Regions from separate parts of the uncultured Merdimmobilis sp. genome, predicted to be linked through region 2. Evidence: riboswitches for the same ligand, from Rfam matches in the RefSeq annotation. Region 2 holds a riboswitch; the other holds the start of a gene.
The links. Region 2 has a riboswitch for cobalamin ahead of RDQ42_RS03800 (sirohydrochlorin cobaltochelatase). Riboswitches for the same ligand answer to the same signal wherever they lie in the genome.
Positions count from the first base shown of each region.

Region 1 (4,467 bases), on a different contig from region 2:
CAAAGCTCCCAAAGCCCAAAGGTTAACGAAAAAACCCCGCCCCTGCCGTATTAACACGGCAGGGGCGGGTTTTGTTTGGATTCATCGCCTTGAGAAACCTCCAATCCCCCTTTCCCCCAACAGGTGAAAACAGGGAAGGCCCCCGCGCCGCCCAAGGTATTCCTCCACTGCACTGCTGGGATAGAAGCCTCCCTCAGAAAAAAGTTCCCCTGCCGCAAGTTAACGCCAAACTAGAAATTGAGTCTGAAATGAGCCTGTCTTCTGGCAAAAGGGGACTATTCCGGTTTCCTCAGCCCAGCCCGTCCCGCCTGGGGCAAACACACCCCTCTCCATTTCCACATATCCTGTATTGTGGCCTCCTAAAATGGTACAAATCCCCACTGCCGCCAGAAGCCGACAAGACTGCCCGCGATCTCCCTGTTTTTGAACCGGGCCGTGGCCAGCAGGCGGCCTGGGTTCATTTCCTCCAATAAAGGGACCACCCCCTTATTTCCAAGTCCGCCAAAGGAAGGAGAAGGACAATGGAGACCTCCAACAACACCACCATGTGTGCAACCGTGTGCAGGGTGCAGCGCTGCTGTCTGTGCGTCTGTGACCACTGTACCAACCAAGAAGTCCTGGTGCATTCCAACTGCGCCTGCCGCTTCCACGTGGGCGACAGGGTGTGCATCCACTACAACGGTGTGATGACCCGGAGCATTCCGCCCCAAATCACCGCCGCCTGTATTGAGCGCATTTCCTGCTGACCAGCCATGGTTCCGAAATACCCTGGCCTCTTCCGAGAGGCCGGGGTATTTTCTCGGCCCTGCGCTGCAAGACAGTGTGGCCCCATCCATTGGGGCGGATGGCCAAGCCCCTTTGTTTCCCTTGGTTTTAGGGATTTTATCCCCTTGCCGCTTGTGTTTCCCTTCCCCGCTATGCTATACTGAACTCAAATTGAATCGGTGCATCGGCCGCCGGCAGCTTTGCCCGCGGCCAGGAAACGGGTTGGAATCCCGTGCGGTCCCGCCGCTGTGTTAGCTGAGTCCGCCGCAACATGCCACTGGGAGACTGGGAAGGCGCGGTTTATTGGATGCTGGAAGCTTAAGCCAGAATACAGGATGCATCGAAATTGCATGAGTTCTCTGCGAGCGACGGAGAAATTCTCAGGCGTGAGTGCATTTGCGGCAGGCCCCTCAAAAAAGAGGGGCTGTTTTTGGCGCACCTTTGTCCCTCTGCCCATGAGGTTTCAAACCCCCGACTTAAAGAGAGCCGGGGGTTTTTCAATTCTCCCCCGGCAGGAACGAAATCTGCCGGGATATCCGGCAAGAGAAAGGGAGAATCCAATATGATGCACCTGAAAAACATGCTGCTCTCCGCGGCGCTGGCGGCCCTTTTGGTCACGGCCGGCTGTTCTGCTGCCAGCACCGGTACCCCCTCTGGGGCTGGCGGCTCCTCGGAGCTCACCCTCCGGGTGGGGACCACCGCGTCGGCGGACGGCTTCAATGCCATGACCGAAAATGGCTCTTTTGGCAAGCTGAACTACACCGGCTTGTGCGCTGCCCCCTTTGTAACCACCGATGAAAACGGGGAAGTCCAGCCCTACATGATGACCTCTTGGGAGATCAGCGACGACAAAAACACCTTGACTGCCACCTTTGCCACCGACAAAGGGGTCACCTGGCACGATGGTGAGCCGGTGACCATGGACGATGTCCTCTTCACCTTTCGCTACCAAATCCAGAAGAAAAGCGGATACTGCACCGGCTTGACCGCTGTGGAAAAAATAGACGATACCACCGCCAAGTTGACCTTTGAGGACGGCAAGGCATTTAACGCCCTCAACAGCATGGCAAACTTTGTCAAACTTTCCCCCAAGCACGTCTGGGAGAAAGTGGATGGCGATTATAAAGAATACCAAGGGGAAGACGCCTCCATCGGCTGCGGCCCATTCCGCATGACCGGCTACGATCCCGAAGCCCAGGTGATCACCTACCAATCGGTGGGCGAATACTTTATGGGCACCCCCGCTTTTGACAAAGTTACTGTCAAGACCTACGACAGCCACGACGCCCTGGTGATGGCCCTGCGCACTGGGGAGATCGACGCCATGTATGATTACTCCAATTCCTTGAGCGCCACCATGGCCCCTTCGGTAACCGGAGTGGAAAACCTGAACCCCGGAATGAGTGACAACCCCGGCAACTACCAGCTGGTCTTTGGGTTTAACCAAAAACCGACCGACGACTTGGCATTTCGCAAAGCGGTGCGAAGCGCCTTGGATTACGAGCTTCTGCGCACCTCCATCGGCGGGGAAGACGGCCAAATCCCCGGCACCGGCATTGTCGCCCCACCCAACAAAGGCTTTGACCCCAGCCTTCCCAAGCTGTCCCAGGATCAGGAGGCAGCCAAGGCCATTCTGGAAGAAGGGGGCTACCTGGATAAGGACGGCGACGGTTTCCGGGAATTGCCCGATGGCAGTGAAATGAACGTCCTCATCACCCCTCAATACAACAAGACCCGCCAACCCTTATACCTGCGGATCGCAGAAATCCTCAAAGCCAACCTGGAGGAGGTAGGCATCCGCACCACCTTGGACGAGGAGAGCGTGCGCAACGCCGACCATGCCACCCAAGTGCGCAAAGAGGGCACTTACCAGCTGTACATCGGCTACACTTCCCCAGGCGTAGCTATGTACGACACCGCTTTTATGTACATCATCCAAAACGACAGCAACCCTTGGGGAACCTGTACCCTGCCCGCTTTTGTCGCAGCCTATGAAGCCAAGCAACAAGGCAGAAGCTATGAGGAATACAGCGCGGCCATGAAGGACCTTCAAGCCATTGCGGACCAGGAGGTCATCGGCCTGGCCTTGTGTTGGGACAAGGCCTATTTCCCCTACCGGACCGACCGGTTTGAGGGGTTCACCAACATCCCCGGCTGGGGGGTAATCAACAACAAAACTTGGTTCAGCGTCCGCCCCAAAAACGCCTAGCCTGCCCTTTAAAAGGGTTTCCTGGGCAACTTGATAGAAAGGAATGCTGACCTATGGCAAAACGCACCCTGCTGGGGCGGCTTGGGGAATCCGTCCTAATTGTGTTCTGCATTGTCACCCTCAACTTCTTCCTCATCCGGTTTATGCCAGGGGATCCGGTGCTCCACATCATCGGGGAGGAGGAGTACTACAACCTGGAGGTACACGCCCCCCAGGTCATCGAAGAAATCCGCGGGGAATACGGCCTCAACCAATCCCTCGGCCGGCAGTATCTCACCTACCTGGGCAAAACCGCCCGCCTGGATTTCGGCAACTCCTACCGGACCAAGGCCCCGGTGCTGGAGACGGTGCTTTTCCGGATGAAATGGACCCTATTCCTCGCCATTCCGGCCACCGTCATCGCCGCTTTCCTGGGCGGGGCGCTGGGCCTGTGGGCGGGCTGGAAGCCAGGAGGCAGATTTGACCTGGCGGCCACCCCCTGCTTCCTCCTCATCTCCACTGTGCCCACCAACTGTTTGGCCATCCTCTTTCTCATCTGCTTCGCTTTCCAGCTGGGGTGGTTCCCCATCTCCGGTATCACCTCCGGCGGGCTCACCGGCTTTGCCAAGGGGCTGGACATCCTTCACCACATGGCGCTTCCCCTTGCGGTGCTGGTCTTATATAAGACCTCTTCCAACTACATGCTCATGAAGAGCACTGTCTCCCTCATCCGGCAGGAGGATTATGTATCCACCGCCATCTCCAAGGGTCTCTCCCAAGGGAAAGTCCTCTCCCGCCATGTGCTGAAAAACGCCCTCTGCCCTTATCTCACCTCTATTTGCATGCAGTTCGGGGGAATGTTGGCGGGTTCCATGATGACCGAGATCGTCTTTTCCTGGAAGGGGATGGGCACCTTGATTTACGACGCAGTAAACGCCAAGGATTTCCCCATGCTGCAAACCTGTTTTCTCCTGATCTCCATCTGCGTAGTGGCCTTTAATCTGATTGCGGATCTCCTCTGCCTGGCAGTGGATCCCCGCGTGCGGGAGGGGATGAACCATGTTGGGTAAACAGCCGATTGCGTTTAAGGTGGGACTTTTTATCCTGCTCATTATCCTGTTGGTGGGGGTATTTGCCCCCATTCTCGCCCCCTGCGATCCCTACCAGATGGGCACCCCTTATCTGCGCCCCTCGGCCCAGCACCTGTTGGGCACCAACGACCTGGGGCAGGATATCTTCAGCGAGCTCCTCTACGGGACCCGCATCTCCCTCATCATCGGACTGGTGTCCGCCTTGGCAGTCACTGTGGCCGGCGTTTGTATAGGGATGCTGTCCGGCTATTTGGGAGGCTGGTGGGATCGGGCGTTGATGGAGGTCACCGCTGTGGCCCAAGCCATTCCCTCCCTGCCGGTGACCATTGTGCTGGCGGCATTTTTGTCCCCCAGCTTGTGGAACATCATCATCGCCATCTGCATCACCGCCTGGAGCGGAACCGCCCGGATCATCCGCTCCAG
Region 1 is NZ_CABRJC010000007.1:45,596-50,062, reverse strand. It holds gene RDQ42_RS05175 (alpha/beta fold hydrolase) at 1-26, shown strand, start outside; gene RDQ42_RS05170 (hypothetical protein) at 522-746, shown strand; cobalamin riboswitch at 931-1,120, shown strand; gene RDQ42_RS05165 (ABC transporter substrate-binding protein) at 1,328-2,974, shown strand; gene RDQ42_RS05160 (ABC transporter permease) at 3,028-4,023, shown strand; gene RDQ42_RS05155 (ABC transporter permease) at 4,013-4,467, shown strand, end outside.
Region 1: linked by a shared signal. The riboswitch ahead of RDQ42_RS05165 (ABC transporter substrate-binding protein) and the one ahead of RDQ42_RS03800 (sirohydrochlorin cobaltochelatase) in region 2 are both predicted to bind cobalamin.

Region 2 (4,467 bases):
ATTGAGGATTGCCTAGCGAATGGGATCATCCCGGTGATTGCTTATCAAGCAGATGAATTTAAGAATGATCCCAGTGAAGAAAATATTCAAGAGGTTGTGGATTGGTGGACAAAGGTTGCAAGACGCTATCAAGATACCTCCTATTTATTGTCGTTTGACCTGTTGATTGAATCCACTGATGCACTAAATAAACAGCCTGATAAACTGAACGAAATCTATGAGCAGCTTGTGACAGAAATCAGAAAGACAAATCCGAATCGGATTATTATGATTTCTCCTAGGCTGCGCTCTGATGCAGCTTATCTGCATGAATTGGAAATTCCCACAGATCATAATGACTATCTTATGGCGGAATGGCATTTTTATGCCGCAGGCCCCAGCAAAACAAATGACCGTAAGTTGTGGACCACTGGAACTGAGCAGGAGCGTTCTCTGATTGATGAGAAGATCCAGCTTGCGCTGGAATGGCAGCAGGAAACAGGGATTCCCACTTGGGTAGGAGCATGGATGCCAGGAAATTATAACGATGGGAATGACTATACAATTGAGGAGCAGGTTGTCTTTTCCAGTTACATGACCCAACAGTTAACAAATGCCGGTATCCCGTTTGCTGTCAACTCAGACACAAAATTTTATGACAGAAAGTCTAATAAGTGGATTCCCACAATGATGCCTGTATTCGACTGTATTTATAGCTGATCACAGAGGACAACAAACAAAAATAAGGGGTTAAGTTGCTATCCCGTTTCTTCTCTAAAATGTATATCGTTTTTAACCGCCCTTTCTGGAATTTTCTTGCCTGTCCGCTATATTTCATACAATCTATGCCCAATAATTATAGGGCACAAATATGGCCGATTTCAAATTCACCTCAAACTTTAAAACATCTGTAAAGGCCGAACGGTATGAAAATTGTGAAATGACCGTTCAATAAGGAAGGAGCTAAAAATGAACTTTCAAGAACCATCCATGTTTGATTTGCTGATCGAAGCCCATATTGGGTTGGACCGTCAAGGCCCTGGCAGCTCGGAGATGACGCGCCGCGCCCTGGGATTTGTGGATAATCTGGATGCAAATTCCCGCATCGTTGATTTGGGCTGCGGAACCGGCGGCCAAACGATAGTCCTCGCACAAAATACCGCCGGGCATATTACCGGAGTTGATATGATTCCCAGCTTTATCGAACGCTTCGGTGCAACTGTCCAAACGCTTCAACTGGAGGAACGAGTTGCCGGAATGGTCGGCTCGGCGGAGAATCTCCCCTTTGGAAAGGGCGAACTTGACCTGATTTGGTCGGAAGGGATGATCGACGGAATCGGCTTTGAAAAGGCCCTGACCTATTGGAAGGATTTTCTCAAACAAGACGGCTATGTGGCGGTCACCTGCCCATCCTGGCTCACCGAAGACCGCCCTTCTGAAGTTGCCTCTTTTTGGGCAGATGCTGGCAGCAAGCTGGATACCGTTGGCGGCAATGTTTCCATCCTCCAGCAAATTGGATACCAGTTTGTAGCCGCCTTTACCCTTCCCGAAACCTGCTGGACCGACCATTACTTTATTCCCAGGGAGGCTGCGGAAAAAGCGCTTCTTGAAAAATATCCCGGCAGCGAAACGGTCAAAGCTTATGTGGCAGGCGACAAATACGAAGTGGAGTTATACGCTAAGTATAAACAGTATTATGGTTACGTCTTTTATATTGGAAAAAAAGCATAGCGGCAGTTTCGCTGCCGTTATACAGCGGCGAACGCCTTGCCACTTTTCCCGGTTTGTTTGATTCAAAACCGTTCTAAAGGCCGTACTCCTCCTATTTGACACCCTATCCCCCATGGGATATTAGGTGATGGGAACAACTTGCCCGCTCTGGGATGGCTTTCCTTGACTTCCCCTCCGGCAAGATGCTACAATGATCGCAAGCGATCTTTGGGGGAAATCTCCCTCTCCTCGCTGTATATACACAAACAAAAAAGCTGTAGTTCGGAAACGGGTGCAAATCCCGTGCGGTCCCGCCGCTGTAAGGGCCAAGTCCTCCTGCTGGATGCCACTGGGAAACTGGGAAGGCGCAGGAAAGACACTGGGAAGGCCCAAGCCAGAATACGGACAGCTTTTTTCAGGGAAGGCGCCTCTTGCGAGCGACAAAGGCAGCCGGTTGGGCGGGGAAAACTCCGCCTTATTGGTGTTGTTGAGACCTCCGGCGCAGGGTAAGCCGGGGGCCTTTTCCATTTCTGGCAGGTTGTCCCAGCAAGAGTCATGGCCCTGCCATCCCCTGCTCCACGCGGCGGGCGCGCCTTCCCTTTTCATTCACACCAGCCAAAAAACGACGCGGAGGATTTTTATGGAACAGCAAGCGATTTTAGTGGTCAGTTTCGGCACCAGCCACGACGGCACCCGGGAAAAAACCATAGGCGCCTTGGAGCGGGAGGTGGCTAGTGCCTACCCTTCTATCCCAATTCGCCGTGCTTTCACCAGCAAGGTGATCCTCCGGGGGCTGGAGCGGCGGGGAATCCAGGTGGATTCGGTCCCCCAGGCCCTGGACAAATTGGTGGAGGAAGGGTTTTCCAACGTGGCTGTCCTCTCCTCTCATCTCATCCCCGGGGAAGAGTATGACAAACTCCGCGCCCTCATCGAGGAATACCGCCCCCGCTTTCCATCCCTTTCGCTGACTGCCCCCCTCCTGCACACCACCGGGGATTTGCTGGCAGTGGCCAAGGCGGTCCTAGGCCGGCACCCTGTCGCAGAAGGGGAGGCTCTGGTGCTGATGGGCCACGGTACTTACCATCCGGCCAACAGCATCTACCCTGCCCTGGACTTCGTCTTCCGGGACCTTGGCCGGGAGGATGTCTTTGTGGGCACGGTGGAGGGCTACCCGGAGGTGGATTCGGTGCTGCGGCGGCTGCAAAGGGCCGGGTACACCAAAGCCCTCCTTGTTCCGCTGATGCTGGTGGCCGGGGATCACGCCATCAACGACATGGCCGGGGAAGAGCCGGACAGTTGGAAAAACCAGTTGGAAGGGGCCGGCATCGCCGTCCGCTGCGCTTTGGAGGGGCTGGGGGAAGTCCCCGCCATCCGGGAGCTGTACCTCTCCCACCTGCGGGAGGTTTTGTAGGAGGATTTTCCTTTCCCTCACAGGCTTTTTTTGGTACAATGGTTCCATAGCAGGACAAAACGGCGCCCAAAGACCGCATGCTGCGGTCTTTTCTTTTAAAAGGGGGGATTTTCTTGGCATTTGAACAATATTTGCAGCGGGGCCGCCAAAAACTGCGCTGTGGATACACCACCGGCGCTTGCGCCGCCTTAGCGGCAAAGGCCGCCGCCAAAATGCTGCTGACCCAGCAGATGGCGCAGGAGGAAACCCTTGTGTTACCCAAGGGTTTGGCCGTCACCGTGCCCATAGAAGAAGCAGCCTTTTCCCCCTCTTTCGCCTCCTGTGCCGTCCGCAAGGACGGGGGGGACGACTGCGACGCCACCCATGGCCTTCTCATCTATGCCAGAGTCTCCCCCTGTGCCCACCCCGGTGTGGAAATCGACGGAGGCCAAGGGGTGGGCCGGGTCACCCGCCCCGGCCTGGATCAACCGGTGGGGGCTGCGGCCATCAACTCCACCCCCCGGCGGATGATCCGGGAGGAGGTGGAGGCAGTCTGCCGCAGTTTGGACTACCAAGGCGGCCTCTCGGTGGTGATCAGCACTCCAGGCGGGGAAGCGGTCGCCCAGAAGACCTTTAACCCGGTGCTGGGCATTGAAGGGGGGATCTCCATCTTGGGCACCAGCGGCGTAGTGGAACCCCAAAGCCTCCAAGCCCTCTTAGACACCATTCAAGTGGAGCTAAAGATGCATGCCGCCGCCGGCTGCAAAGAGGTCATCTTCACCCCTGGCAACTACGGGGAGGACTTTTTGAAGGCCCATCCCCCGGTCCGGGAAATCCCGGTGGTAAAAATCTCCAACTTTGTGGGGGATTCCCTGGATTTTGCGGTGGAGATGGGTTTCACCCAGGTGTACCTGGTGGGCCACCTGGGCAAATTTGTCAAGCTGGCCGCCGGGGTGATGAACACCCATTCCCGTTATGCCGACGGCCGGCGGGAGGTCTTTGCCGCCCATGCGGGGATGGCTGGGGCCAACCAGAACTGCATCTGCCAGCTGATGGAAGCCCCCACCGCCGACCAGTGCCTCGCCATTTTGGAAGACGCCGGCCTTCGGGAGCCGGTTCTCGATTCCATTTTCAAACAGATTCTCTACCACACCCGCCGCCGGGCCGATGGGATCCAGGTGGAGGCGGTGGTTTTCAGCAACCAATCCGGCGCACTCGCCTACAGCGAGGAGGCGGGCCGGTTATTTCGTTTGTAACAAAGGAGGGCATCCGCCCATGAACAAAGGCGTTTTCTGGGGGGTCAGCGTTGGCCCCGGCGACCCTGAACTCCTCACCCTGGCCGCCCAAAAGGCCATCCTCCGCTGCCCGGTGCTGGCGGTGCCCCGCAC
Region 2 is NZ_CABRJC010000004.1:53,750-58,216, reverse strand. It holds gene RDQ42_RS03810 (glycoside hydrolase family 5 protein) at 1-699, shown strand, start outside; gene RDQ42_RS03805 (class I SAM-dependent methyltransferase) at 949-1,710, shown strand; cobalamin riboswitch at 1,925-2,115, shown strand; gene RDQ42_RS03800 (sirohydrochlorin cobaltochelatase) at 2,330-3,100, shown strand; gene cbiD (cobalt-precorrin-5B (C(1))-methyltransferase CbiD) at 3,214-4,335, shown strand; gene cobI (precorrin-2 C(20)-methyltransferase) at 4,355-4,467, shown strand, end outside.